2 regions of the [Clostridium] colinum genome follow, and region 1 is predicted to be linked to the other one. Evidence: predicted binding sites of a transcription regulator. Region 1 holds the regulator's gene; the other holds the start of a gene.
The links. The regulator HrcA, encoded in region 1, represses chaperone genes, less so after heat shock. The targets are predictions, from matches to a motif close to TGTTAGCACTCNNNNNNNNNGAGTGCTAACA.
Positions count from the first base shown of each region.

Region 2: a site for HrcA is predicted at 8,828-8,858, ahead of groES (co-chaperone GroES). Genes of this name have one in related genera too.

Region 1 is NZ_OW712331.1:103,002-118,696, reverse strand. Features, by position in the region: gene NBW53_RS00555 (valine--tRNA ligase) at 1-1,525, shown strand, start outside; partial or broken gene NBW53_RS00550 (alanine/glycine:cation symporter family protein) at 1,803-3,211, shown strand; gene NBW53_RS00545 (ABC transporter permease) at 3,288-4,664, opposite strand; gene NBW53_RS00540 (COG1361 S-layer family protein) at 4,657-6,735, opposite strand; gene NBW53_RS00535 (ABC transporter ATP-binding protein) at 6,753-7,433, opposite strand; gene NBW53_RS00530 (SurA N-terminal domain-containing protein) at 7,521-8,513, opposite strand; gene NBW53_RS00525 (helix-hairpin-helix domain-containing protein) at 8,730-10,376, shown strand; gene NBW53_RS00520 (globin domain-containing protein) at 10,688-11,125, opposite strand; gene NBW53_RS00515 (stalk domain-containing protein) at 11,458-12,024, opposite strand; gene NBW53_RS00510 (hypothetical protein) at 12,254-13,546, shown strand; gene hrcA (heat-inducible transcriptional repressor HrcA) at 13,900-14,934, shown strand; gene grpE (nucleotide exchange factor GrpE) at 14,952-15,506, shown strand; gene dnaK (molecular chaperone DnaK) at 15,544-15,695, shown strand, end outside.
Region 2 is NZ_OW712331.1:690,493-706,187, forward strand. Features, by position in the region: gene sigG (RNA polymerase sporulation sigma factor SigG) at 1-58, shown strand, start outside; gene yfmF (EF-P 5-aminopentanol modification-associated protein YfmF) at 68-1,309, shown strand; gene yfmH (EF-P 5-aminopentanol modification-associated protein YfmH) at 1,306-2,532, shown strand; gene lgt (prolipoprotein diacylglyceryl transferase) at 2,556-3,443, shown strand; gene NBW53_RS03335 (Spo0E family sporulation regulatory protein-aspartic acid phosphatase) at 3,436-3,600, shown strand; gene rpsO (30S ribosomal protein S15) at 3,725-3,985, shown strand; gene NBW53_RS03345 (TrkH family potassium uptake protein) at 4,191-5,588, shown strand; gene NBW53_RS03350 (potassium channel family protein) at 5,604-6,257, shown strand; gene NBW53_RS03355 (TrmH family RNA methyltransferase) at 6,274-7,053, shown strand; gene NBW53_RS03360 (deoxycytidylate deaminase) at 7,059-7,514, shown strand; gene NBW53_RS03365 (hypothetical protein) at 7,518-7,754, shown strand; gene NBW53_RS03370 (DNA-3-methyladenine glycosylase family protein) at 7,838-8,707, shown strand; gene groES (co-chaperone GroES) at 8,951-9,235, shown strand; gene groL (chaperonin GroEL) at 9,283-10,902, shown strand; gene rpsB (30S ribosomal protein S2) at 11,246-11,965, shown strand; gene tsf (translation elongation factor Ts) at 12,062-13,000, shown strand; gene pyrH (UMP kinase) at 13,105-13,806, shown strand; gene frr (ribosome recycling factor) at 13,828-14,379, shown strand; gene glmS (glutamine--fructose-6-phosphate transaminase (isomerizing)) at 14,833-15,695, shown strand, end outside.

The sequences.
Region 1 (15,695 bases):
CCTAGAGGCTTACTATAAAAATGAGCTTCGTTTTATTCCAGATAGATTTGGCAAAATATATACTCATTGGTTAGAAAATATAAAAGACTGGTGTATATCTCGTCAACTTTGGTGGGGACACCGTATACCTGCTTATTATTGTGAAAAATGTGGTCATATAGAAGTATCAAAAGAAATGCCTAAATGTTGTTCTAAATGTAATCATACTTCTTTAGTACAAGATGAAGATACACTAGATACTTGGTTTAGCTCTGCTTTATGGCCTTTTTCTACTCTTGGTTGGCCAGAAAAAACAGAAGAATTAGAATATTTTTATCCTACAAACGTACTTGTTACTGGTTATGATATTATCTTCTTTTGGGTTGTTCGTATGGTATTTTCTGGACTTGAACAAATGAACGAACTACCTTTTAAAGATGTTCTAATTCACGGACTTGTTAGAGATTCTGAAGGTAGAAAGATGAGTAAATCTTTAGGTAATGGTATAGACCCATTAGAAGTTATAGAAAAATATGGGGCAGATGCTTTAAGGCTTATGCTTATATCTGGCAACTCTGCTGGTAACGATTTAAGATTTTATTGGGAAAAAATTGAATCTAATAGAAACTTTTTAAATAAAATATGGAATGCTACTCGTTTTATATTAATGAATTTAGAAGATGAAGATTTATCTGAGATTTCTTTAGATACACTTACTGATACTGATAAATGGATTTTATCTAAATGTAATACACTTACAAAAGAAGTAACTCAAAATTTAGAAAGCTATGATTTAGGTGTTGCTTTATCAAAAATATATGACTTTATATGGGACGAATATTGCGACTGGTATATAGAAATGGTTAAACCTCGCCTTTATAACAAAGATGATAATACAAGAAAATCGGCTTTATATACTTTAAAAACAGTCCTTATAAACTCTTTAAAACTTTTACACCCATTTGCTCCTTTTGCAACAGAAGAAATATTTACAACTATACAAGATGACGAAGAAACTATTATGTTATCAAAATGGCCTACTTTTAATACAAACTTAAACTTTAAAGAAGAAGAAGAAAAAGTTGAGCTTATAAAAACTGCTGTAAAAGGTATAAGAAACCTTAGAGCCGAAATGAATGTTCCTAATAGTAAAAAAGCCCAAATTATTATATCTTCTAACAATGATTTTGTTAATAACACCTTTAAAACAAGCGAAGTATTTTTTAAAACATTAGCTTTTGCTAGTGATATGACAATTAAAGAGCATAAAAATGCTCCAGAAGGTGCTGTATCTGTTGTTATACCTAATGGTGTTATATATATGCCTTTTGATGAGCTTGTAGACATAGAAAAAGAACTAGATAGACTTAAAAAAGAAGAAGATAAGCTTATAAAAGAAGTAGAACGTGTTGATAAAAAGCTTTCTAACCAAGGCTTTGTTGCAAAAGCTCCACAAAAAGTTATTGAAGAAGAAAAAGAAAAAATGTCAAAGTATAAAGATATGTTAGAAAAAGTTAAAGAACAAATTAATACTTTGAAAAAATAGCATAAAAATGTTGCTAAAATATTATATATATGTTAGCAACATTTTTACTTTTATAATACATTTAAGCTAAGCTATAAAACTATTTATATTAACAAAATAATATATATTTATAAAAATAACTTTATAAATATATATTATAATGTATTAAAAATCACAATATTTGCATATTAAAATATAACAAATAAACAAAATATTGTTTTTTTATTATATATAAGTGCAATACTATTCATTTTATGGTATAATGTGTCTATTACAATTAAAAAAAGGAGATGATAAAATGGCTAGTTTTACAGAAAGCTTTGCTAATATATTAGGCAGTATGAGTAACTTTTTATATACTTGGATATTAGTAGCTCTTCTTATTATTACCGGATTATACTTTAGCTTTAAAACAAAATTTGTACAAATAAGAATGTTACCAGAGGCTTTAAAAGTTATTACAGAAAAAAAGTCTGATTCTGGCATATCTTCTTTTCAAGCCTTAATGATTTCTACCGCATCACGTGTTGGTACTGGTAACATTGTTGGTGTAGCTCTTGCAATAGGAACTGGTGGAGCTGGAGCAGTGTTTTGGATGTGGGTCCTTGCAATAATTGGTAGTGCATCTGCCTTTGTAGAAAGCACACTAGCACAAATATATAAAATTAAAGATGGTGAAGGTTTTAGAGGTGGTCCAGCATATTATATTCAAAATGCTTTAAAAAGCAGACCACTTGGTATTCTTTTTAGTATATTTTTAATAGCTTGTTTTGCTTACGGCTTTAATGCTTTACAAGCTTTCAACATAGGAGATTCTTTAAAATACTATTTCCCTAATTATTCTAATAGTATAATTCCCGTTGTTCTTGGGCTTATTTTAGCTATATTAACTGGTGTAACTATATATGGTGGTGTTAAAAGAATTGGTATTATAACTTCTGGTATAGTACCTATTATGGCTTTAATATACATAGGATTAGGTCTATTTATAACAATAAAAAATATTAATATTTTACCAGATGTTTTTAAAAATATTTTTTCAGAAGCATTTAACTTTAAAGCTATTTTTGGTGGTGGCATTGGTGCATTTACAAGCTCTTGTGTTATGCAAGGTATAAAAAGAGGTCTCTTTTCAAACGAAGCTGGTATGGGCTCTGCCCCTAATGCTGCTGCTACGGCAGATGTATCTCACCCAGTAAAACAAGGTCTTGTACAAATGTTCTCTGTTTTTATAGATACAATATTTATTTGTTCAACTACTGCTATGATTTTATTATGCTCTGGTGTTACTGAAGGAAGAGGAATACAACTTGTTCAAAATGCTGTAAGTGCAAATTTTGGTGAATTTGGTATACATTTTATATCTGTAGCTATATTCTTATTTGCCTTTAGCTCATTAGTTGGTAACTATTATTATGCCGAAGCTAACATTAAATTTATTAAAAATAACAAAACTGTATTAAATATATTTAGGTTTACTTGCTTAATAATGATTTTTTTAGGTACACAAATGAGCTTAGATACTGCGTGGAATTTAGCCGATTTACTTATGGGTTGTATGGCAATAGTAAATATAATAGCTATTCTTCTTTTAAGCGGTATATCTATAAAATGTCTTAAGATTATACTAATCAGAAAAAACAAGGCAAAAACCCTGTGTTTAAAGCTAAAGATATTGGCTTAGATAATACAGAATGTTGGAAATAATATAAAAAGGTTAATTTTAAGTATTAAATATGCTTAAAATTAACCTTTTTATTAATTATAATTTATTATTAATCTTTTACTCAGATTTTATAGCTTTTAAAGCCTCTATCTTAACTGCTCTTTTTGCAGGAAAGTAACCAGATATAAGCCCTATAAAGCTTGCAAATATTAAAGACGATATGCTAAGCCAAAAAGGTATAGATGATATTTTAGCTACTTCATCTCCAGATGTGGCTATACTAATTATACCTATCTTACTAACTATAAAAGGTCCTGCTTTATTTATTGTAAATGAAAGCAAATGACTAAATAAAACTCCTATACCTCCACCTAAAAAGCCTATTAATATTGCCTCTAAAAGAAATAGTTTTTTTATGTCTGATACTCTAGCCCCTATTACTTTCATTATACCTATTTCTCTTGTTCTTTCATATATTGCCATAACCATAGTATTAGTTATACCTATTGCTGCAATAAAAAGTGATATACCACCTATTGCCCCTAACAATACTTGTATGTTTGCATTAGTTTTTTTGGCAGATGTAATATATTCTATAGGAGAATATACGTTAAATTCTCCTATATCCTTTACTTGATTCATTACTTCTTGCACTACTTCTATATCTTTACATTTTATAATAACTCTTTCATACCCTGCTTTTGTATTATTTGTCGATGAAGAGCCTGAATATGTTTTATCTATTTGTTTTTTTATTTTTTCAAGTGTATCAAGGGGTACTATAACATAGTTTTCTCCATACATTTCTGGTTTATTAGCAATACCTACAATATTTGCTTTATATGTTTTATGCTTTAAATTATTTCTTATATCCGAACCATTTTCTAAATATTTTCTACTATTACCATAATTTTTATCTGTTGTAATAGTTATTTTTTGGTTTAAAAGTTCTCTTTTTTCCATATCGGGTGTTATTTCATCTTCATCAGGTATCCATTTAGGATAAGGCTCACCTTTGCCCTTTTTGCTAAATCCATATTCTATAAGTGGATTTACTAAAACATTATATGTTCCACTGTCTTCTTCATTTAATCCTCTTCCTTCTATTGCTGTATATCCTAATAGATCGGCAGTAGAAGGGTCTATACCTAGTGCACTAAAAGATCCTACATATTTATCTCCATTTAATAAAATTCTTAATTCTGTTCTTAATATAGGTGTTACGGCTTGAACACCTTCTAATTGTTTAAATTGATTTATATTATCTGTTGTTATACCTGTTTTTCCATTATAATTAGCATTTACCTCTATATTAGTTATATTGCCCATTTGTTGTATTTGCTTATCAAAGCTTTCATCTAAAGCAATCCCTAAAGATACCATTATTATAATAGAACTAGCTCCTATAACAACACTTAATATAGTAAGGCTCGTTCTTAATTTTCTTTTTGCTAAGTTTTTTAATGCCATTTTTATTATATCAATACTAGTCATTAAAATCCAACTCCTTTTTGGCTTTGGATTTTTTTATAAATATAAAAATACCAATACCAACAACGACAGCTATCGCACATATTATAGCAATAATTTTTACTGGAAATTTTTTATTTGTTTCTTCTATGTTATTTTCTATATCAATGTTTTCTTCTACAGGCATTTCTTCCACATTTATTTTAAATTCTTCTACTTTTTTTACTTCTTTTCCATCTGTATCATTATATGTAATAATAAGCTTTAAGTTTTTATCTCCTACTTCCATAGGTATAAAATTACCGTCATAATATTCTGTTGCACCTGGTTCAAAGTTTCCTATAAAATTAGTCGCACTAGATGTATCTATCCCTTCACCTTCTAGCCTTATCATAAGATTAGATAAAGTTACCTTACCTGTGTTATAAAGCTGAAAACTTATGTTCATAGGAGTAGAAACACTTCCTCCCTCTGGCTTTGTTATTTCACTAAGCTCAAGATTTGCCTGTTGCTTAACATTTACACCTACAAATTCTGTAGATTTATATTCATTAGCTTGTTCATCTTCATATTCAAAATTTACATTTATTGTATAAGACCTTGGCTTTGCATCTGGAACTGCAAATAGATTAAAAGTATGTGTTACCTCTTGTTTTGGAGCTATGCTATCTATAAAATATGTAGTGCTAGAATTATCTGGTGCAAATACATTTCCTTTTTCTTCTGTTTTATCATCTACTGATAAATATATTTTTATATTTTTTACTACTTTAGATTGATGTGTATTTTTAAAATTCATAGACAACTTAAAACTCTTACCTGCCTCAACAATAGTAGGAGTTGATTCGTATCTACTAATAATTATTTTAGGTACAGATGTTTTCGCAGTTTCTCCTTCTTTTTTCGGTGTTGGGTTATTTACATTAAGCCCTGCATATTGCTCTATAACAATATTATTTGGCGTTGAATTAGGCTCGATAGATGGTGTTTTATTCCCACTATACTCTACTAAAAATCCAATAGAATATGTTTGAGTAACCGCACTTGCTGTTGGTGCAACGCTAAAAGATAACTCTTTTTCTTGGTTTGGTAAAATTTCACTTATAAATAATGTATTAGTAGATGTTGGCACAATATTTTCTGGCAATTTAGTAGAAACTTTTATATTTTTTGCCACAACGTTAGATACATTTTTTATTTTTAATTTAAATGTACCACTTTGAGATACATTAAATGTTCCTGTTGGTGCTATAAGACTTGTTATTTTTAACTCTGGGTTACCTTTTATACTGTCTGTTTTAGAAACTGTTACATACACAAAATAGTCTTTTGTATATTCTTTACCTGTAACATCACTATATGTAGTTTTTATTGTTATCTTATTAGCACCTTCTTTTGTAAGATTTGTTGTTGATAATTTAAAAGATATTGGTTGTTTTGTATTAGGTGCCATTTTAGATAAAAATACATTGCTTGTACCGCCAGTAATAGACATATTATTTTCTTCTAACCCTACAATCTCTACATTTACACTATTTGCCTCTAATCCTGATACATTTTCTAAGCTAGCTGTAATGTCAAAAGATTCACCTACTAATACGCTATCTTTAGACACTTTTAAGTTACTTAAAGCTACCGTTGGTACTACACTACCATTGTCTACCTTTATATAAAAAGTATCACTTCCTGTAAATGTTTGTTTATCTATACTTGTAAAGTTATATTCTAGTGTTATTGGGTATTTTCCTGTTGTTGCATTTCTTTCTACATTTATAGATAAAGATACATTGTGGCTACCACCTCTTAATATTTTATCTGTTCTATCTGAGCTATTTAAAAAATTTACTGTAACTGGAGAATTTTCTCCAGGTTTTGCCTTTATAAATACATCATAAGCTATATCTGCCGATGTATTTACTATTGGTATAGTAACCTGTGTATCTTTTCCTACTTCTATACTATATGCATTATTACCACCCATTTTTAATGTTGGTTTACTATTAGAAGCTTGATCTGATGATTCACTTGCAAAAGCTAGTGAAAAACTGCTATTTATAAAAATAATAGCTAATAAAAATATTTTTAAAAATTTCATATTATGTCTCCTTTATACTATTCATTTTGGTTATATATAACTTCTTTTTTAGGGTTTTCATTAGTCTCTATTTTAATTATATGCCCATCTTTTAAATATACTATTTCATCAGCATATTCTGCTATTTCTAAATCATGTGTAACAATTATAAGAGTTTGATTATGTTCTCTTGATTTACTTGTTATAAGGTTCATCATTTCATATGTTGTTTTTGTATCTAAATTACCTGTTGGTTCATCTGCAAATATTATTTCTGGATTATTTACAAATGCTCTAGCTATACTAACTCTTTGTTGTTGTCCTCCACTCATTTCTGAAGGCTTATGCTTTAGCCTGCTTTCAAGCCCTACTGCTTTTAGCATTTCTTTTGCTCTTTTTTCTCTAGTTTTTTTGTTTATACCCATAAAAACAAGAGGTAATGTAACATTTTCAAGCGCTGTTAATGTTGGTAAAAGGTTATATGCTTGAAAAACAAACCCAAGGTATTTTTGCCTAAATATAGCAAGCCCTTCTTCATTCATTTTTTCAATATTTTTACCTTTAAATATTATATTTCCTTTTGTACATCTTTCTAACCCTGCTATCATATTTAACAATGTAGATTTACCAGACCCAGATGTGCCTAAAAGACAATATATTTTACCTTTCTTAAAATTTATACTAATATTGTCTAAAGCAACTATTTTTTCATTACCCATAGTATAAATTTTAGAAAGATTTTTTATTTCTATTATATATTCTTCACTATTATCCAAAACATCACCTCCAAATTTTTAATAATTATATCATATATTCGACAAAATTTCACTATTTTTTTGTACTTTTATATTACTAACCCAATTTTTGGTTTGAAGACTATATATTTCACTTTTTTTATCTAAAATATAATCTTCTCTAATAATTTCTTCTATTTCATTTACATTAGGCTTTATTATTTTATTTATTTTAAATATATAAAATCCATCTCTATCTTCTATTACACTACTTATACTTTTTTCACTTAATTTATAAATTTTATCTTCTATATTTTTATTAAACATATTTCTTTCTAAAGTTATATTTTGATAAACCTCAATAAAAGGTTTTTCTTTTATATCTTTAAAATTTGTATTAAAATTAATACTTTTAGCTATATTTTCTGCTTCTTTTTTAGCATCAAAAGTATCATTATTTTTTATAAAAATATAATCTAAGTTTATTTTATTAATAATATTAATATTTTTTTCCATATAGTTATTAAAATATTTTTGAAAGTCCTTTTCATCTACAACAAAACTATCTGTTATATATTCATATACTTTTTGTTCTATTAACATTTCTCTTTTAAATTTTTTGCATATATCTAATGGTATAATAACATTAGGTTTACGGCTTTCTATATCTTTTTTTACTAATATAGCTTCTTTATCACAATTTTGTTTTTCTTCTTCTGTTAAAAATATACCTAAATTATTAGCTTGATAAACTACAGATTTTAAAAATATTATATAATCTATTGTATTATTTTTAGCTACCTCTTTAGCAGGTATCCCATCAAAATCTGTTTCCCATATATCTACACCACCTATTTCTTCAAAAATCTTTTCTTGTTCATCTAAATATAATAAAAATTCTTCTTTTGATATGTATTCTCTATTAATTTTTAAAACATAATCTTTACTTTTATTAAAATATTTAAACGTATATAAGATGCCTATAAAACTTATAACAACTAAAATAAAAATAATTATATAATTTCTATATTTATAATATTTTTTGCCTCTTTTATGCTTTCTCATATTTCTCACCTATATATTAATTATTATATAAATTATATAATATCATATTTTATAATTCAAACTTTTTTAAAAATTTTAATATAAATGTAATGTATTTTAAATTTTTTATAGAAAAAATATATTTTTTTTGATATAATATAATTAATTACGTGTAAAATTACATATTTTCTATATTTTACACTAATAAAAAAATTTTATTAAAATATAGGTGATATTATGAAATTTTTAAAAAATACAATTTTAAGTATTTTAATCTTTAGTATGATATTTTGTTTTAATATACCTACATATGCTAAAGAAATTAACGAAATAACTGAAAACAATATTTCTGCTACTGTTTTACAAGTTTTAGATGGAGATACAATACAAGTTAAACTGCCAAACAATGATACAGCTTATGTTAAATTAAAAGGAGTAAATACAAAAGGCTTTGATACAAGTTATGAATATTTAACAAGCTCTTTGTTAGGTCAAAATGTTACCCTTACAAAAGATGGTTATTCTTATGACGGTAGTAAATTTAACTATATGATAGTATATTGTAACGGTAGAAATATAAATAACGAACTTATACAAAATGGATATGCTGTAATAGACACTTCTCAAGGAAAAACTAATTCATACAACAATCTTTTAGCTTCTCAAGATAGTGCAAAACAAAATTCACTTGGTATGTGGAGATTTGAAAACAACAATTACTCTAGTATTACTGGCTCTAGTAGTAGTAATATTATACAAACTAATGATAAAGTAAACATTAACACTGCTACAAAATCTCAGTTAGAAAAACTTTTAAAAGGTATATCTAGCGACCTTTCTAGAGAAATTATAAAATATAGAGAGAAAAATCCTTTTTCTAACATACAAGAAATAAAATTTGTTAAAGGCTTTACTAAAAAAATATATGACCAAAATAAACACGCTTTAACAGTTTGTACAAATATTAATAAAGCTAATGAATTTGAATTAAAAACATTAAATGAATTATCTGATGACAATATTCAAAAAATAATGAATAAACGTGATAAAAAAGAATTTACTTCCGTTAGTGATTTATCTAGTGTTATATCAAAAGATACATATAACAAAATATCTGATTATATATCTACTAAAGATGTATCTAACATTGATGTAAGCAAAAGTTATGCTAGAGCTAATATATCCTTATCTAGTAAATATTATCTTACAAATGCTGATGTTTCTTATTATTTAGCAGATGATATTATAAATTATAGAAAAAATGGATATACATACAAAACTTTAATGGAAATTTCTAAGCTTGGCACAAATAATATTACTGAACAAGATATACATTATTTACAAGACAACCTTAATGTATTTACCAACTTAAATACAGAAAATATACACGAATTAAACTCTGTATTTAGTAAAACAAATGCGGAAAAAATCAAAAATAAAAAGTTTTACCAAAAATCTGAAGTAAAAGATATAATAGGTTCAACAGATTATGACAAATTTAAAGATGCCCTTTGCGTTGATAAAAATAAAGATGAATATGTAAACATTAATACTGCTACAAAAGAACAAATGTATGCTCAAGGTATAAATTCAACAGAGGCCTACAACATAATACAAAAAAGACCTATAAGACATTCAGGTCAATTACCTTTTAATGTGTCGCATATTAATAATAAAATTAGCCTATATACAAATATAAATACAGCATCTAAGCTAGAACTTCGTTCGTTAAACAACGGTATTTCAGATACTTTAATAGATAAAATTATTAAATATAGAGAAGATGATAATTTTGGTTCTTTACAAGAGTTAGAAGAATTTTTTAAAGCTAATAATGCTTCAAATGTTTATAACAATATTAAAAGTTATATTGTAGTAAGATAAGTTTATATAAAAGTCTATCTAAATTTTAATAGATAGACTTTTGAGCTACTGTATGAAAAAAGCTGATTTCTTGGCACAAGGGCTAAAGCCCCTAAAAATCTAGCTTTTTACACAATCCAAGGCAAAGCCCCGTCTTGTGATTAGAAATTTTATGCAAAGCATAAAAATAAAAAAATTAATCCCAAATATCTTGTCTACAATTTAAGTCTATCTAAATTTTTATATACTAATTGTGATAGCTTTGTTAATATGACAAAAGGTTGTAGACTTTGTGTCTACAACCTAACTATATATATTAAAATTTTTAAATATTATTTTTTAGAATCATACATATCTTTTTCTACATTTATAAATACATCAGCTAAAACATTATATGTTTTTTCCCAAGCTTCCATAACTTCGTCTGTTGCAGCATCTCCTAGCATATCCTTTATAGCTATAAGTAAATTTTTACCAACTATTGGATAATGTTCTGCTAAAACACCAACTTCTACGTGTCTTTCTCCAATAGATTTTACCGCTGGCATAATAGCTTCTAAATTATCAATATTTTTAGCTGCCGCTAAAATAGCATTAGCAAGTGCTACTGGTTGTTCTCCTGATTTTTGCTTATCCATATCAAACATAGGTTTAACTTCTGGATTGTTTTCAAACATTGTTTTGTAAAAATATTTTGTAATTTCTACTCCTCTTTCTTGTAAAACAGGAACTGTACTTTTAATAATTTCAATAGTTTTTGAATCTAACATAAAAAATCCTCCTTAAAATATATAATAACAATTATTTATTTCAATCTTTATAAATATATTATCATACCCAACTAAAAAAGTCAACATTGTTTTGACATTATTTTATATAAATTGATTTTTTTTAATATTTTAAAACAAAATAATTTATAAATTTAGTTTAAAAATTATTATTATAATTAATAATCAATTTTTTGAATACTTCCGTATTCAAAAACAGGTATTCCTAAAATTTATCAAAATTAAGTCATACCTTAATTGTAATAATAAAAAAATAAGGATATAGCTATACTATATCCTTATATAAATTAATCTTATTTAAAATTTTAATAATATTAATCTATATCAAAATCTTTAACTTGTCCAGTTAAAGCATTAACTTCTACTTCATAAATTTTATTATTTTTAGATATTTTAAAATCATATGTTGGTAAATCATCATTGTCATTAATATCTGATTCTTGAGAAATAACATTTCCACCACCAACAGCTTTAATAGCTGCATTTTTAGCTGTTTCTATACTAATTAATTTTTTACCTTTCCAACTATTGTTAGAAGAAGATGTTGCCCCTTGTTTATTTGGTGTAGAATTATTATTTACTGGTGGTAAATCTGTAGGTTCACCGCTATTATTTACATTATCATTTGTATTTATATAAATAGTTTTTGTATTAGAATCCCAAGAAATTTTGTGTCCTAATGCATCACTTACAGTTCTTAACGGAACATATGTTGTACCATTACTTACAAATGCAGTGTTTCCTTTTCCTGTATCAACACCATTTACAATAAGGCTTTTTATAGAATAAACTGCTTGCATATTTACCATATTAGCAGCAAAAGCTGTAACAGAAGTTGTTATAATACCTCCAATTAATAAACCACTAATAAATTTTTTCATATTAATACCTCCCAATATTTTTAATTACAATATAAAAAACGTAAATTTTTTAAAAAAGTTTTGTTTATAAGTAAAAAATTTATTTATCCATTTATTAAACTATACATATTTATAGTAATTTACTATGCTTTAAAAATTTTTGTAATATTTTTTTAATTTTATTGTAATTATTTTTAAATAAATTTAATGTATAATATTTATTAATAAAAAAATTAAAGGTGATATTTTTATGAAAATTTTCAAAATAAATCTAATAAGCTTAATTTTTGTTATTTTTTTATTTAAATGCTCTACTTTGGCAGATAATCTTAAAATTTATTCTACATATACAGTTAATAACCTTACAATAACTAGTTATAGTAAAAGTTGGACCAAAAATATGTTAAAAGATTTATATGCAGAGCTTTTAAATAATTTCCACGGAGAAGAATTTGACAATTTAAGCGATATATATATATACCCCAACTCTCCAGAAGGGGTAAATGGATTTTATTATGATAATATATATCTAGAAGACAATGAATATATATTAGGCAATAATGCCTATATTAATATCTATAATGGAGATAGACTAAATACCATTCCTAAAATAGCCTATATACTATCTCACGAGTATGGTCATCATTATATGACTTATAATTTAATGAAAACTGAAAATATATATTATCATAATTTAAAAGATTCAAACTATGTAAACATTAGAAAATTAGAAGGTAACCCTGTTATATATGATGTAAATAAAAAAGATTATTTATATCATTGGGACATTATGGAAATAATGGCAGATGATTATGTTCAACTTTTAGGGTCATCTACTGCAAGAAAATCTTATGATTTTAAATCTGTAGATGAAATATTAAAAAATAATGAAAAAAATTATGATAATATACATAGTTTTAATCTAAAGCCTCAATTAAATCCATATTTGCCTTTAGCTGCAGATGTTGCTGGATTATACAATTATTTAATATCTATAGGTGGGTTTACTGTGTCCCAACCTAAAATACCAAATAAACCAAAATTAAATGATATTACTGGATATATAGGTCTTAATAATGAACCAACATATAACATAACTTGGGATAATCCAAATAAAAATGAAACTTTTGAATATACTTTAGTTATATATCCAGATGATAACCCTTTTGTAGTATACCCTCTAAAAACTATAACATCAAAAGAGCCTTTAAATGTTACTTTTGGAAGTTATAGTATAAAACAAAAAGATGGTACAATAAAGTCTATAACTCAAAAATATGAAGGCATATATACATTAAAGTTATATTATAAAGATTCTTTGGGGTTTATACATTCATCCGAACCTCGAGAATATAATTTTACTGAAATTAATAAAAATATAATGTCTACTAATAGTTCTAAAAAACAAGTGGATAAAAAAGCTGAACCAAAACCTAATAATATAATAAACGAAAAACCTAGTGCATCACCAGATAATAAAGTTATTGGTCCAAGTCATAGTGGTTCATTGTCAGATTTATTTAGTTTAGTATCTAAAGATTAATAAAAAATAATATAAATTAATACTTATTTAGGCTATCAAAAATTGATAGCCTTTAACTTAGTCTAAATTTTTAAAATTTATAATAGTATTTTAATTAATTTTTATATTTTTTGCATTTTATAGTTATTATAAGGATATAATATATATAATATTTTATTATTAGTATTAAGACTATACATTTTTTGTATTATTTTTGCTTTTAATGTCTAATAATATAAAAAATATTTAAAAAAATTATAAAAAAATACTTGACAATTTTTAAAAATAGTGATAAGGTTATGTTAAGTTGATAGCACTCGTAAATGTTTAGTGCTAACAATTAAATGTTTTTTGTTCCTAAGGAAGTGGTTTTTTTGAGATTAAATGATAGAAAAATTAAAATATTAGAAGCTCTTATTACAGATTATATAGAAACCGGAGAACCTATTGGATCTCGTACAATTGCCAAAAAATACGATTTAGGTATTAGCAGTGCTACTATAAGAAATGAGCTAAGCGACTTAGAAGATTTAGGACTTGTGATACAGCCACATGCTTCTTCTGGACGTATACCTTCTGACAAAGGATATAGGTTATATGTAGATACTCTTATGGAACATAGAGACCTTAGTAAAGAAGAAGTAGACTTTTTAAAAGATATTGTTGTAAACAATATAAATCATATGGATTATCTTATGGAACAAACTGCTAGAGCTTTATCTACTCTTACAAATTATGCAACAGTTATTAGTAAGCCAAAAGTTGAACAAGAAGAAATTAAACATATTCAACTTGTTCCTTTAGACGAAAGTTCTATTATTGCTATTGTTATTACAAAAAATAAAAATGTAAAAAATTATATAATACCTGTAGATAAAGAATTTTTTGTACAAGATTTATTAAGTATAGCTTCTACTATAAACAACATAATTAACGAATTTTCCTTAGATGAAATTAAAAATCAAATTAATAAAGATAAACAAAATATTATATCTGAAGGAGAACAAATAATAGTTAAAGTTTTTGAACAAATATTTAAAGACGATAACGAAGAAAAAATTAAGTTTTATACAAGTGGTATAAACAATATATTAGATTTTAAAGAATTTAGTAATATAGAAAAAGCTAAACCAATTTTTCAATCTTTAGAAGAAAAGGATATGCTTATAAATATATTAAGTGGCAATAATGAAAATAACAATTCTATCCAAATACTAATAGGCGGAGAAAACTCTGTTGAAGAATTTAAAGATTGTAGCATTGTAAAAACAGAATATAAAATAGCTGGTGCTACTGGAACAATAGGCATTATAGCTCCAACTCGTATGGACTATGCAAAAACTATTAGTCTTTTAGATGAAATTGTTAAAAATATAAATAATGTTTTAAAAACCTTATCATCTGATTGAGGAGAAAGGAAAATGTAATGGAAAAAGACATTGAACAAAACGAAATAACTAAGCAACAAGATGAAGATACACAAGAACAAATAACTGAAGAAATTGTTGAAGAATTAAGCCAAAATGACTTAAAAGATAGACTTGAAAAAGCAGAAGCATCTTCTAAAGAATATTTAGATAAGCTCCAAAGAAGTATGGCAGAATTTGATAATTTTAGAAAGAGAACAAATTTAGAAAAAGCCTCTATGTATGAAAATGGTACAAGAGATGCTATTGAAAAATTACTACCTATATTAGATAACTTTGAAAGAGCAATTTTATCTACTACAGATGAAGATAAAGAAAGTGCTATGTTTAAAGGTATAGATATGATATTTAACCAAATGGTTGAAACATTTAAAAATATGGGTATAGAAGAAGTTGCCGGTGTTGGCGAAAGCTTTGACCCTAACATACACAATGCCGTGCTTCATATAGAAGATGATACATTAGGCGAAAATGTTGTAGCCGAAGTTATGCAAAAAGGATATAAATATAAAGATAAAGTTATACGTCCTAGTATGGTTAAAGTTGCAAATTAATTAAATATATAGATATATTTTTAAGGAGGAAATAAAAATGGGAAAAATTATTGGTATAGATTTAGGTACAACTAACTCTTGTGTTGCTGTTATGGAAGGTGGTCAACCTGTTGTTATAGCTAATAGCGAAGGTGCTAGAACTACTCCTTCTATTGTAGGTTTTACAAAAACTGGCGAAAGATTAGTAGG
Region 2 (15,695 bases), 590 kb from region 1:
AGCACAAGTTAGTAGATTAGAAAAAAGTGCTTTAAAAAATATGCGTAAATATATGTAGGAGATAAAAATGATAGATAATGGTATAAATGTAAAAGTTATAAATACTGATAAATTTAAAACTATATGTATTGCTTTTCTTTTAAGACAAAGCTTAGATAGAAAATATGTAACTTATAATTCTATTTTATCTAAAATTTTAACTATGGGATGTGAAAAATATAAAACTATAAGAGATATAAATATAAAAATAGAAGAAATGTATGGAGCATATATTCATAGCGATATATTAAAAAAAGGTGATAATCAAATAATTGAAGTGTTGATAGAATTTTCAGAAGATAAAGTGTCTTTAGAAGAGGCATTTTTATTTTTAAAAGAAATAATATTAAACCCCTTAGTAGAAAATGAAGGATTTAAAAAAGAATATTTTGAAAAATCTAAACAATTAGTTATAGATACAATATACTCTAGACAAAATGATAAAAAAGAACTTGCTAAAGACAGATGTTTAGAAATTATGTGTAAAGATGAAAAATTTGGCATTTTAGCAGATGGATATATAGAAGATATTGAAAATAATAAAATTGATAATAAAAACCTTTATATGCATTATAAAGATATTTTAAAAACTTCTAATATGGATATAGTAGTTATTGGAAATATACAAGAAAGAGATGTAAATAATCTTGTAAAAAAACATTTTAATATAGAAGAAAGAAATTGTAAAAATATAAATTTTGATTTTGTATATAAAGATAAAATAAAAGAAAAAAATGTAATAGAAAAATTTAATATAACACAAGGTAAGCTATGTATGGCATTTAGAACAAATGTAGAGGCTAGTAGCAAAGATTTTATAGGACTTTTAGTAGGAAATGAAATTTTAGGCGGAGGCTCTGGGTCTATGCTTTTTAATAATGTTAGAGAAAAAGAAGGTCTTTGCTATTACATTAACTCTTTTATATTAATGTTTAAAGGAATAGTATTTATACAAAGTGGAGTAGATTTTGATAATTATGAAAAAGCTATAAACAACATAAAAGAAAATGTAGAAAATGTTGTAAATGGAAATTTTGATGACAATCATATACAGGTTGCAATAAGCAGTCTTTGTAAAAAATATAAGTCTATAGTAGATTATAATACTTCTACAATAGATTATTATTATACTAATTATTTAGCTAATGTGAAAATGAATATAGATGAAATATTAGATAGTATAAAATCTGTAAAAAAAGAGGACATACAAAAGTCTTTTAAAAATATATGGCTAGATACTTGTTATTTTATGAAAGGTGATGAAAATTGATAGATAATATTATATATGAAAATATAAATGGAACAACTTTAGCATTTATACCTAAGAAACATTTTGTAGAAAAACAAGCTATGATTTGTTTTAAATATGGGTCTATGCATAATAATATAAAAATTGATGGAGAAAATATAAATTTACCAGCTGGCATAGCACATTTTTTAGAACATAAAATGTTTGAAAAAAAAGATTATAATGTTTTTGATAGATTTAATAAGTTAGGAGCAAATGTAAATGCATATACTAACTTTTTATCAACAACATATTACTTTAATTGTGTTGACAATTTTTATGAAAATTTTAATGAATTATTAAATCTTGTTAGTAAACCACATTTTACAGATGAAAATGTAGAAAAGGAAAAGCCCATAATAGAACAAGAAATAAAAATGTATGATGATGACCCATATTGGAGAGTTTTTTTCAACCTTATGAAAATAATGTATGATAAAAATAATACTATAACAAATGATATAGCAGGAAGTGTAGAAGATATAAAAAATATAAATTCAGATATGATTTATAAATGTTATAATAGTTTTTATACAAAAGATAATTGTATAATAATATGTTGTGGAGATTTAGATGATAAAATAAAAATAGAAAATAGCATATTAAAAAATTTAAATATAAATGAAAAAAAGACAGGAGTTATACAAAAATATGAACAAAAATATAAAAATATGTCAAACTATGTAGAAAAGAAAATGGGAATAAATCAAAAAATTTTCAATATAGGCTTTAAAAATTTTCAAAAAAATGGTACAATATTTGATAAAATAGTAGCTAACAAATTATTTTTAGATATTATTTTTGGAAAAAGTTCATTATTTTATGAAAAGTTATACAGTAGAGGTATAATAGATGATACCTTTGGGTTTGACTTTAATAATTTTGATGAAAATGCATCATATATATTTTCTGGTATTTCTAAAGATCCTAAAGAAATTGTAAAGTATATAAATGAAGAAATAAATAAAGTTAAAAATAATGGCATTTTTAATGAAGATTTTAATAGAATAAAAAACAAACATATAGGAAATTTTGTAAGAAGGTTTAACATTATAGACAATATTGTATCTATGGAGGCAGATTACTTTTCTAATGGGTTTAATATAAAAAGTTATTATAAATCATTAGAAAGTGTAACATTAGAAAATATACAACAATCTTTAGAATATTTTGAAAAAGATGCATATTTAAGTGTTATAAACTAAAATAAAAATTAGGGGGGATTATTTTGACGCCAGAAATATGGTTTGTAAACTTAGGAATAAAAATTGATAAGCTAGATAGAGTTGCATTTACTATTTTTGGTATAGATGTATACTGGTATGGTATTATTATAGCTTGTGGTGTTGTTTTAGGGCTTACTGTTACATTAAAAGAAGCTAAAAGAACAGCACAAGATATAGATTTTTATACAGATGCTGTTATAATATCATCAATTATAATTATTTTATTTGCAAGGTTATATTATGTAATATTTTCTTGGGATTACTATAAAGACCATTTAAATGAAATATTTTCTATAAGAAATGGTGGCATAGCTATATATGGAGGAATTATAGGGGGTATTTTATCTGGTATAGTTTTATGTAAAGTAAAAAAGCAAAACTTTTTTAAGGTGGCAGATACATTTTCTTTTATGACTATAATAGGTCAAATAATGGGTAGATGGGGAAATTTTGTAAATAGAGAGGCCTTTGGTGGATATACAGATTCATTATTTGCTATGAGATATTTAAAAGAACAAGTATCTAGCATACCTAAAGATGTGTTAGACAAAGTTATAAATATAAATGGTGCTGAATATATACAAGTCCACCCAACATTTTTATATGAATCTTTATGGAATATAGGAGTTTTAATAGTTTTACTTATATTTAGAAAACGTAAAAAGTTTGATGGTCAGCTTATGGCTATATATTTTATAGGATATGGTATGGGTAGATTTTGGATAGAGGGTATGAGAACAGATTCTCTTATGATATGGAATACTAATATTCCAGTTTCTCAAGTTCTATCTGGTATATTAGTTATAGTATTTACAATATACCTTATCATAAATTTGAAAAAGAGTAAAAACTATAGTGATATGGATATTTTATTGAAAAGGAGTGAGTAAAATAAAAAGTGGTATAATACAAAAAATAGAAGATGTTCGATATATATTAAATAAACAAATAGAAAATAATGATAACAAAGAAAGAATATTAAAAACTAGCATTAGATTAGATAAATTAATTAATATATACTATACATATAATATAGATACAATTTAAAAATAAATACTTGCAAAAGATAAATTTTTATGATAATATGTTTGTGATAACCTATGTTCAGAAAATGGATACTCCAACCTTTTCTTAGCATTAGGAGTTTATTTATTTTATGGAGGAATTTAAAATGGAATTTAACAAAAAAGAAATAGTAGCAAAGTTTGGTAGAAATCCAGAAGATACTGGGTCTCCAGAGGTTCAAGTAGCTTTATTAACAGCTAGAATTAACCACTTAACAGATCATTTAAGAACTCATAAAAAAGACCATCATTCTAGACGTGGGCTTTTAAAAATGGTTGGTCAAAGAAAAGGTCTTTTAAATTATATTAAAAATAAAGATATAGTTAAATATCGTGAGTTAATTGCAGAATTAGGTTTAAGAAAATAATTTATTTTAAGGATTTAATAGATATTAATCTATTAAATCCTTTTTTTGTTGTAAAATTTTAAGAAAATAATTAATAATTATATTAATTTAAACTATTTTTATTTAAAAATAGTTTTTTGGAAAAAATAATAAATTATATAAAAAAATATTGCCTTATATTACAAATATGTTATAATAAAATTGCTATAGAAAAGGAGAGATAATAGTGAATTTTAAATTAAAAGGTTTTTTTCGATTTGGTCCATCACATATTATTGTTTTTAGTTTTTTTATTGTAATGATTATAGGTGCAATGTTATTAAGTTTACCAATAGCAAGTAAAAATGGGGAGAGTATTAGTTTTATTGATGCTATGTTTACAGCAACATCTGCTGTTTGTGTTACAGGGCTTGTAGTTGTAAATACTTTTAATTATTGGACTTTATTTGGAAAAATAGTAATTTTAATACTTATACAAATAGGCGGTTTAGGTTTTATGAGCTTATTTACTATAATATTAGTTGTGCTTGGTAAAAAAATAACGTTAAGAGGAAGAATATTAATACAAGAATCTTTTAATTTATCAACTTTTAAAGGTATGGTAATGTTTTTAAAAAAGATTATAAAAGTAACGTTTTTAATAGAGGGTATTGGAGCTTTAATATTATCTATTAAGTTTATACCAGAATATGGCTTTATAAAAGGTATTTTTAAAGGAATATTTCATTCTATATCAGCTTTTTGTAATGCTGGATTTGATATATTAGGCGATAACAGCTTAGTTCCTTATAAGACAGATTATGTTATAAATATAACTATAATGTTATTAATTATATTAGGTGGTTTAGGGTTTACTGTTTTATTAGATATTGGAAAATGGATTAAATATAAAATAGCAAAGTTAAAAAAGAAGAGTGTAGAATTATTTGTAATGTCTGTTCATTCTAAAATAACTATTACTATGACAGTTATATTAATTATATTAGGAGCTATTTTAACATTTGTTATAGAATATAACAACCCTAAAACGTTATTAAATATAAGAATTGATGAAAAAATATTAGCATCAACATTTCAATCTGTTACATTAAGAACAGCAGGATTTGATGCAATAGGACAAGTAGATTTAAACTACGGTTCAAAATTTTTGGCTATAATATTAATGGCAATAGGTGGTTCTCCTGGAGGAACAGCTGGAGGTATAAAAACAGTAACTATAGGTGTTATGGTATTAGCAGTTATATCTGTTATAAAAGGTAAAGACTGTATAACAGCATTTAAAAAGACTATAAGTATATCTACAATGCAAAAAGCATTATCAATTATTATGATGATGATGACACTTATTTTTATTGCTACAATAATTTTGACTATAACAGAAAAAGGCATAGGCACTAAATTTGAATTTATAGATATTTTATATGAAGTAGTTTCAGCTTTAGGAACAGTTGGTTTATCTACAGGTGTTACGTCTAGTTTATCATTTATAGGTAAGATTGTAATAATACTTTGTATGTTTATAGGAAGGCTTGGACCTATAACAATAATATTAGCATTATCATTTAGAAAACCTAACAAAAAAAATGTTATACATTATCCAGAAGAAAAAATAATTGTAGGATAATATTTGGAGGATAAAATGGGAAGAAATAGACAATTTGCAGTTCTTGGTTTAGGAAGATTTGGACAAAGTTTAGTAAAAACTTTAATAGAAAATAATTGTGACGTTTTATGTTGTGATAAAGATATAGAAATAGTAAATGAAATGTCAAAATATGGTTGTCATGCTATACAAGCAGATGTTACAGATGTTCACGTTTTAGACCAATTTGGAATAAATAATTTTGATGTAGTAGTAGTTGCTATTGGTGAAGATATGGAAGGAAGCATATTGGCTACTATGATGGCTAAAGAGTTAGGAGCTAATTTTGTTATAGCTAAAGCTAAAAATGAGATACAAAAATCTATATTAGAAAAAGTAGGGGCAGATAGAGTTGTATTTCCAGAAAGAGATATGGGCGTTAGAATAGCGAATACACTTATAACAACAAACATTATAGATTATATAAATTTATCCGATAAATTTGCAATTGTAGAAATAGAACCACATAAAAATTGGATAGGTAAGTCTATTTTAGATAGTAATATTCGTGCTAAATATGGATTAAATATAGTAGCTATAAAAAGACATAATGACATAATAGTATCACCTTTACCAAATGAGATAATACAAAAAGAAGACATATTAGTAGTAGTAGGTAGAAATGATGTTATTCAAAAAATAAATAATTAATATTTAGGTGAAAAAATTGATTACAAGCGAGAAAAATAAAATAATTAAAGATATAATAAAATTAAAACAAAAAAAGGAAAGAGAAAAAACAGGAAAATTTTATATAGAAGGGGAACGTATTATAGATGAAATACCTTCTAATATAAAGATAGAAAGTTATATTTTTTCTGAAAAATTTTATAATCAAATATTAAATATGGAAAAATATAAAAACTCAGAAAATATAGTAGTATCGGATAATATATTTAAGAAAATTAGTGATACTATAAATCCACAAGGTATAATGGCTATTTGTCATATACCTAAAAATGACCTAAAAAATATAAAAATAAAAGATAATAGCTTTTTTGTTATTTTAGATAGAATATGTGACCCTGGTAATATGGGAACTATTGTAAGAACAGCAGAGGCACTTGGTGTTGATGCTATATTTTTATCTAAAGGGTGTGTAAATTTATATAATGACAAAGTTATAAGAGCTACTATGGGGTCTATTTTTCATATTCCTATTATTGAAAATGAAAATGTATCTATTTTAATAGAATATTTGCAAAATAATAATGTAGATATAGTTTGTACATATTTAGAAGGAGGAGAAGCACCTTACAATATAGATTTTAAAAAGTCAGTAGCTATATTAATTGGTAATGAAGCAAATGGTGTATTAGAAGAATATAAAAATAAGGCTAATAAGCTTATAAAAATACCTATGGTTGGCAATGTAGAATCTATGAATGCGTCTATATCTTCTGCTATTATTTTTTATGAAGTTTTAAGTCAAAGATTAAAGGAGTGATATCTTTGCAAAGAATAGACTGGGATACATATTTTATAGAAATAGCTAAAGTTGTTGCTAAAAGGGCTTCTTGCTTTAGAAGGCAGGTGGGAGCTGTTATAGTAAAAGATAATAGCATTATATCTACTGGATATAATGGTGCTCCTAAAGGTATTTTAGATTGTTTTGAAATTAATAAATGTATTAGAAATGATAAAAATATACCTAGTGGTAAAAATTATGAAGAGTGTATGTCTTTACATGCAGAAAATAATGCTATAACACAATGTGCGTCTAATGGTGTATCTTGTAAAGGAGGCACTATTTATATAACGCATAGTCCTTGTTCTATGTGTTTGAAACAAATAATAAATGCAGGTATAAAACGTATTGTTTCTATAGACAAATATCCAGATGAGCTTAGTGATAAACTTATAAAAATGTCAAATATAGAGTTTGTATTATTTAAAGATAAGGAGTAAAATATGAATAAATTAACAACAACTATTTTTGAAAGAGCATATCAATCTTATTTATGTGGTGGAGATGTTTATACATATAGATTTGAATCTAAATCTTGTTTAATGATGAAAAAATATACAGAAGCAATAAAATATTTAGAGGATAACGGATTAGTTATTGTAAAATTTATGTCAGAAGATAAAGTTAAGTTATCTCTTACAGATAAAGGGATAGAATATGGAAATTCAATGTCAGTATAAAATATATTTTTATTAAAATTCTTATGAGGTAAATCTTATAAGAATTTATTTAATATTTATTTTAAATTTTTAAGGAGGAAAATATGAAGTATATTGAAGAAAATGGTAAAATAATAATGACAGATTTTGAAAGTTTTAATATAGAAGAAATATTAGAATGTGGACAATGTTTTAGATTTGAAAAAATAGAAAATATGCATTATACAATAATTGCAAACAGAAAAGTTTTAAATATTCGACAAATTGATAATAAGGTAGAATTTTATCCTTGTACAAAAGACGATTTTGAAAAAATATGGATAAATTATTTTGATTTACAAACAGACTATAACAAAATAAAAAAACAATTAGAAAATGATGAGATTGTAAAAAAAGCAATAGAATATGCAGATGGTATAAGAATTTTAAATCAAGACTCTTTTGAATGTCTTATATCTTTTATAATATCTCAAAATAACCGTATACCTATGATAAAGCAAGTTATAAAAAATATATCTGAAAAATATGGAGAAAAAGAAGGCGATTATTATATCTTTCCAACAATAGAACAATTAAAAAAAGCAACACCAGAAGAGCTAAAGCTATGTAAAACAGGATTTAGAGATAAATACATATTAGATGCAATACAAAATATAGAAAATGGTGTAGTAAAATTAGAAGAATTATATAATATACCTTCTCAAGATGCTAAAAATGAACTTTTAAAAATAAAAGGTGTTGGAACAAAAGTTGCAGACTGTGTTTTATTATTTTCATTAAAAAAGAATGATGTTTTTCCAACAGATGTTTGGGTAAAACGTGTTATGGAATATTTTTATTTTGATGAAAAAGACACATCAATACAAAAAATACATAATTTTGCTAAAGAAAAATGGGGAGATTTGGCAGGATATGCTCAACAATATTTATTTTATTATGCTAGAAGTGAAAAAATAGGAACAGGCAAAAAATAAAGAAAATAAAAGATAAATAAAGAAAATAAAAGATTATATTATATATAATATTATAAACAAGTTAATTTAGTTAAATATGGATATTGCATAAAATTATATATTAAATTAGTATATAGTTATAGTTAGCACTCCATAAATAGTAGTGCTAATAATTTAATTTAATATAGAGGTATTAAGCATAAATTATATATAAATATACATATAAATATGCTAATACATAAATAATGTTTTGGAGGTAAAAAAATGAATATTAAACCATTATCAGATAGAGTTGTTTTAAAACATTTAGAGGCGGAAGAAAAAACAAAAGGTGGTATTATTTTAACAGCAGGTGCTAAAGAAAAACCTCAAGAAGCAGAAATATTAGCTGTTGGACCTGGAGCTACTGTTGATGGTAAAATTGTACCTATGCAAGTTAAAGTTGGAGATAAAGTTCTTTATTCTAAATATTCTGGAACAGAAGTTAAAGTTGACGGAGAAGAATATATTATAGTTAAAGAAAGTGATATATTAGCAGTTGTTGAATAATTTATAACAGATTATAAAAATATAGTTTTTTAGGAGGATATTTTAAGATGGCAAAAGATATTAAATATGGTGTTGATGCTAGAAAAGCTTTAGAAGCAGGTGTTAATAAACTTGCAGATACAGTAAAAGTTACTTTAGGACCTAAAGGTAGAAATGTAGTTTTAGATAAAAAATTTGGCACACCTTTAATTACAAATGACGGTGTTACTATAGCTAAAGAAATAGAGCTTGAAGATGTTTTTGAAAATATGGGAGCTCAACTTGTAAAAGAAGTTGCTACAAAAACAAATGATGTAGCAGGTGATGGTACTACAACAGCTACTGTTTTAGCTCAAGCTATGATACAAGAAGGACTTAAAAACATAGCAGCTGGTGCAAACCCAATTATTTTAAGAAAAGGTATGTCTAAAGCTACTGAAAAAGCAGTTGAAATAATAAAAGAAATGAGCCAAAAAGTAGATGGCAAAAACCATATTGCAAAAGTTGCATCTATATCTGCAGCAGACGAAGAAGTAGGAGCTATGATTGCAGATGCTATGGAAAAAGTGTCTAACGATGGTGTTATCACAGTAGAAGAAAGTAAAACTATGCATACAGAGCTTGACCTTGTAGAAGGTATGCAATTTGATAGAGGATATTTATCTGCATATATGGCAACAGATATGGATAAAATGGTGGCAGAGCTAGAAGACCCATATATTTTAATAACAGATAAAAAAATATCTAACATTCAAGATATTTTACCAATATTAGAAGAGATTGTTCAAACAGGAGCAAGACTTTTAATTATAGCAGAAGACATAGAAGGCGAAGCTTTAACTACTCTTATTGTTAATAAATTAAGAGGTACATTTAATTGTGTTGCTGTTAAAGCACCAGGATTTGGAGATAGAAGAAAATCTATGCTTGAAGATATAGCTATTTTAACAGGTGGTACTGTTATATCAGACGAATTAGGACTTGATTTAAAAGAAACAACAATGGATATGCTTGGACGTGCTAAAACAGTTAAAGTAGACAAAGAAAATACTATAATAGTTGATGGTGCTGGAGATAAAAACTTAATAACTAGCAGAGTAAATCAACTTAAAGAGCAAATAGAAGCTACTACATCAGAATTTGACAAAGAAAAATTACAAGAAAGACTTGCTAAACTTGCAGGTGGTGTTGCTGTTATAAAAGTTGGAGCAGCAACAGAAATGGAACTTAAAGAGAAAAAATTAAGAATGGAAGATGCTTTAGCAGCTACTCGTGCAGCAGTTGAAGAAGGTATTATAAGTGGTGGTGGTTCTGCTTATATCCACTGTATACCAGAAGTATCTAAAATTGTAGAAGAACTTACAGGAGATGAAAAAACAGGAGCAAATATTATACTTAAAGCTTTAGAAGCACCTCTTCGTCAAATAGTAAATAATGCAGGACTTGAAGGCTCTGTTATAGTTAGCCAAGTTAAAGGAAAAGGAGCTAATTATGGATTTAATGCTTTAACAGGTGAATTTGTAAATATGATAGATGCAGGTATATTAGATCCTGCTAAAGTTACAAAAAGTGCATTATTAAATGCTAATAGTGTTGCCTCTACTGTTTTAACAACAGAAGCTGTTGTTGCAGATATAACAAAAGAAGAACCAATGATGCCAGGCGGAAATCCAATGGGTATGATGTAATAAAATAAAATTTAGTTATTATTAATTAAATTAAATAAATATAAGAGTTATTTAATTTAGTTGTATACTGTTTTAGTGATATAAAAAATATTACTAAAAATAGTATACAACTTTTTTGTTTTTATATTTTAATTAAATGAAAAATATTATATATAATAAAAATATATTTAATTAAGTATATTTTTAATAGTAATTATAAAAAATAAAAAAGTACTTGCAATATGTTAAATGTTATGATATAATCACAAGGAAAAATATAACACACATAAGCTATTTAGTTTAAGGGGTGCTTTTTAAGTCTTAAACAAGGCTTATGGAGGAATAACCATAGGAGGAAATTAAAATGGGCGTAATTTCAATGAAACAATTATTAGAAGCTGGGGTTCATTTTGGACATCAAACTAGACGTTGGAACCCTAAAATGGCAGAATATATTTTTGCTGAAAGAAATGGTATTTATATCATAGATTTACAAAAAACTGTTAAAAAAGTAGAAGATGCTTATCAAGCAGTTTTTGACATTGCTAAAGAAGGTGGAGAAGTTTTATTTGTTGGTACAAAAAAACAAGCTCAAGATTCTATTAAAGAAGAAGCTATTAGATGTGGTATGTACTACGTAAACGAAAGATGGTTAGGTGGTATGCTTACTAACTTTGAAACTATCAAAACTAGAATACAAAGATTAAAAGACCTTGAAGCAATGATTGAAGATGGTACAATGGATTTATTACCTAAAAAAGAAGTTGCTAAACTTATGCACGAAAAAGAAAAGCTTGATAAAAATATTGGTGGTATTAAAGAAATGAAAAAAATACCAGAGGTTATTTTCATTGTTGACCCTCGTAAAGAAAGAATAGCTGTTCAAGAAGCGCATAACTTAAACATTACTACTGTTGGTATTGTTGATACTAACTGTGACCCAGAAGAAATAGACCACGTAATACCAGGTAATGATGATGCTATTAGAGCTGTTAAGCTTATTGCTGGTAGAATAGCAGATGCTGTTATCGAAGCTAGACAAGGTGAAATTATGACTGAAGCTACTGAAGAAGTTGCAGAATAATTTAAATAAATATAAATATTAAAATAAAATTATGCCTAAGCCCTCTTGGGCTAGGCTTTTTTAAAGTAAATAATATAACTTATGGAGGTAATTAAAATGGCTGTTACTGCTGCTATGATTAAAGAACTTAGAGAAATAACTGGTGCAGGTATGAGCACTTGTAAAGAGGCATTAGTGGAAACTGATGGTAATATTGAAAAAGCTATTGAAGTTTTAAGAGAAAAAGGTCTTGCTACTGCTGCTAAAAAAGCAGGACGTATTGCTGCTGAAGGTGTTAGCTTTGCTCACATTACAGATGATAATAAAGTAGGTGTTTTATTAGAAGTAAATAGTGAGACAGACTTTGTTGCTAAAAATGAAGTTTTCCAAAATTTTGTAAAATCTGTTGCTACACAAATCATATCTTCAAATGCTACTACTGTTGAAGCATTATTAGAAGAAAAATGGAATGAAGATAGCAATGAAACAGTATCTTCTATTTTAACTCAAAACATTGCTACAATTGGAGAAAACCTTACTATAAGACGTTTTGAAAAAGTTGTAAATAATGGAAATAGCTTTTTAGTATCTTATATACATGCTGGTGGTAAAGTAGCTGTTTTAGTTGAATTTGAAACAGAATCTAGAGATGAAAGATTAGTAGAAGCTGGTAAAAATGTTGCTATGCAAATTGCAGCTATGAACCCAGAATTTTTAAATAAAGAAGCTGTACCTTCAGATTTTATCGAGAAAGAAACAAGAATTTTATCAGAGCAAATTAAAAATGACCCTAAATTTGCAGATAAGCCAGAAAAAGTTATTGAAAATACTATCAAAGGTAGACTTGACAAAACTTTAAAAGAAAAATGTCTTCTTGAGCAAGAATATGTTAAAGCAGAAGAAAAAGAAACTGTTGCTAAATATGTAGAAAAAGTTGCTAAAGAAATTGGTGCATCAGTTACTGTTAAAAGTTTTGTGCGTTATGAAACTGGTGATGGTATTGAGAAAAAAGAAGAAAACTTTGCAGAAGAAGTTAGCAAAGCTATGCAAGGTTAATATATATGTTAAAAAAATTCCTTAGCCTTTTGTTAAGGAATTTTTTTAACACATTACTATACATTTATAATTTTATAAATATACACTTAAGAAAGGTAAAATTTATGTATAAAAGAGTTATACTAAAACTTAGTGGAGAAGCATTAGCAGGGGATACAGATAAGGCATTTGATAATGATATTATAAATGGTTTAATTTTACAAATAAAAGATATTATTGAAAAAGGGTTGGAAGTTTGTATTGTTGTTGGTGGTGGTAACTTTTGGCGTGGTAGAAGTGCTAATAAGTCTATGGATAGGACAAAGGCAGACCAAATAGGTATGATGGCAACAATTATGAATGGGATATATTTATCAGATAGTTTTAAACAAAATAATATTGAATCAATCGTTATGACACCATTTATGGTAGGGTCTATTACAGAACAATTTAATAAACAATCAGCTTTAAAATACTTAAAAGAAAAAAAAGTATTAATTTTTGCTGGTGGTATAGGACACCCATTTTTTTCTACAGATACAATAACAGCACTTAGAGCTTGTGAGCTTGAAGCAGATGCTATATTATTTGCTAAAAGTATAGATGGTGTATACGATAAAGACCCAGCAATTTATAGTGATGCTAAAAAATTTGAACAGATACCTTGTAAAGACATAGTAGAAAAAAATTTACAAGTTATAGATATTGCAGCAGCTAACTTATGCTATGAAAATAAAATACCAGTTATTATTTTTGGATTATTGGAAAAAAATAGTTTGATTAGAGCTAGTTTAGGAGAAAAAATAGGTACTATTGTAACAGTATAATAAAATTTGGAGGTAAAATATATGTCGGATATAAAAATTTTTGAAGAAAAAATGCAAAAATCAGTTTCTAGCCTTGAAAGTGAATTAAGTACTATTAGAGCTGGAAGAGCTAATCCACACGTTTTAGATAGAATAAAAGTAGAAGCTTATGGTATGGAAATGCCAATTAACCAAGTTGGTAATATATCTACACCAGAGGCTAGACTTATACAAATAGCTCCTTATGATATATCTACATTAAAGGATATAGAAAAAGCTATTAATACTTCAGATTTAGGTATAAATCCTTCTAATGATGGTAAAGTTATTCGTCTTGTTTTTCCTGAGCTTACAGAAGAAAGAAGAAAAGAGTTAACTAAAGATGTAAAGAAAAAAGGCGAAGATTCTAAAGTTGCTATAAGAAATATTAGAAGAGATGCTATAGATACAGTTAAAAAAATGCAAAAAAATAGTGAAATTACAGAAGATGAATTAAAATCTTTAGAAGATAAAATTCAAAAATTAACAGATAAATATGTTGGTGAAATAGACAAAGCTATTGAATTAAAAAATAAAGATATTATGTCTATATAATATAAGGGCTTTATAGTTTATTATTTAATAAAAAGGTTCTTTGTTAAAGTTTTGAGGTTTAAAACATTATAAATTTTAGCAAAGAGCCTTAAATTGTTAAATTTTATTATTGAAAAAAATATATTGTTATGTTATAATTTTAACGTCATATAATTATATAAAGGAGGATAGTTGTTAATAAATAAAAGCGCCTGAGCTATTTTTAGCTGACGAGGAAGAAGTTTATCGATCATTCGGCGGATGCTTCTCGTCCTATGGCATAGAGGAACGTAGACTTTTAACAAAATAAAAAGGAAACTTTTTACACAAAATAAAAGTAGTTATGCCAATAAAAAATCTCTATCAAGTTAATAAATAAGTTTTTGGAAGTAACTTAATAGAGAATTTATCCAATTACTTATTTATTTTCTTTTTAGTTTATACTTTAAAATTGATTGTAAGGAGAATAAATTTATGTGCGGAATAGTTGGATATATAGGAAATAAAGATACAAAAAATATATTATTAAAAGGATTAAAAAAGTTAGAATATAGAGGGTATGATTCTTCGGGTATAGCAGTATTAGACCAAGATATAAACATAGTTAAAACAAAAGGTAAAATAGCTAACCTTGAAGAAAAACTAAATTTAAGCAATATATCTGGAAATATTGGAATTGGTCACACTAGATGGGCTACTCACGGTGAACCAAATGAAGTTAACTCTCATCCTCATTTTTCTAATGATAAAAAAATTGCTATTGTTCATAATGGAATTATAGAAAATTATTTAGAACTTAAAGAAATGTTACAAAAAAAAGGCTATAATTTTATTTCAGAAACAGATACAGAAGTTATAGTACATTTATATCATAGTTATTATGATGGAGATATGATAAATACATTATCTAAAGTTTTAAAAGATATAAAGGGGTCTTATGCAATATGTGTAATTTGTGAAGACCATAAAGATTCATTTGTTGTTGCTAGAAAAGATAGTCCGCTTATTATCGGAGTTGGTGAAAATGAGAATTTTATAGCATCTGATGTACCAGCTATATTAGAAAATACTAAAAAATATTATTTTTTAGATGATATGGAAATGGCTATTATAAAAAAAGATAGCGTTACTATTTTTGATTTAGAAAAAAATATAGTAAAAAAAGAAACTTTTGAAGTTAATTGGGATATATCTTTGGCAGAAAAAAATGGATATGATTATTTTATGCTAAAAGAAATTTTTGAGCAACCAGCTTGTATAAAAAAATGTATTAGCAGTAAAATTTTACAAGATGATGTATTTTTTGAAAATTTTTCTTTTACTAATGAACAAATTAA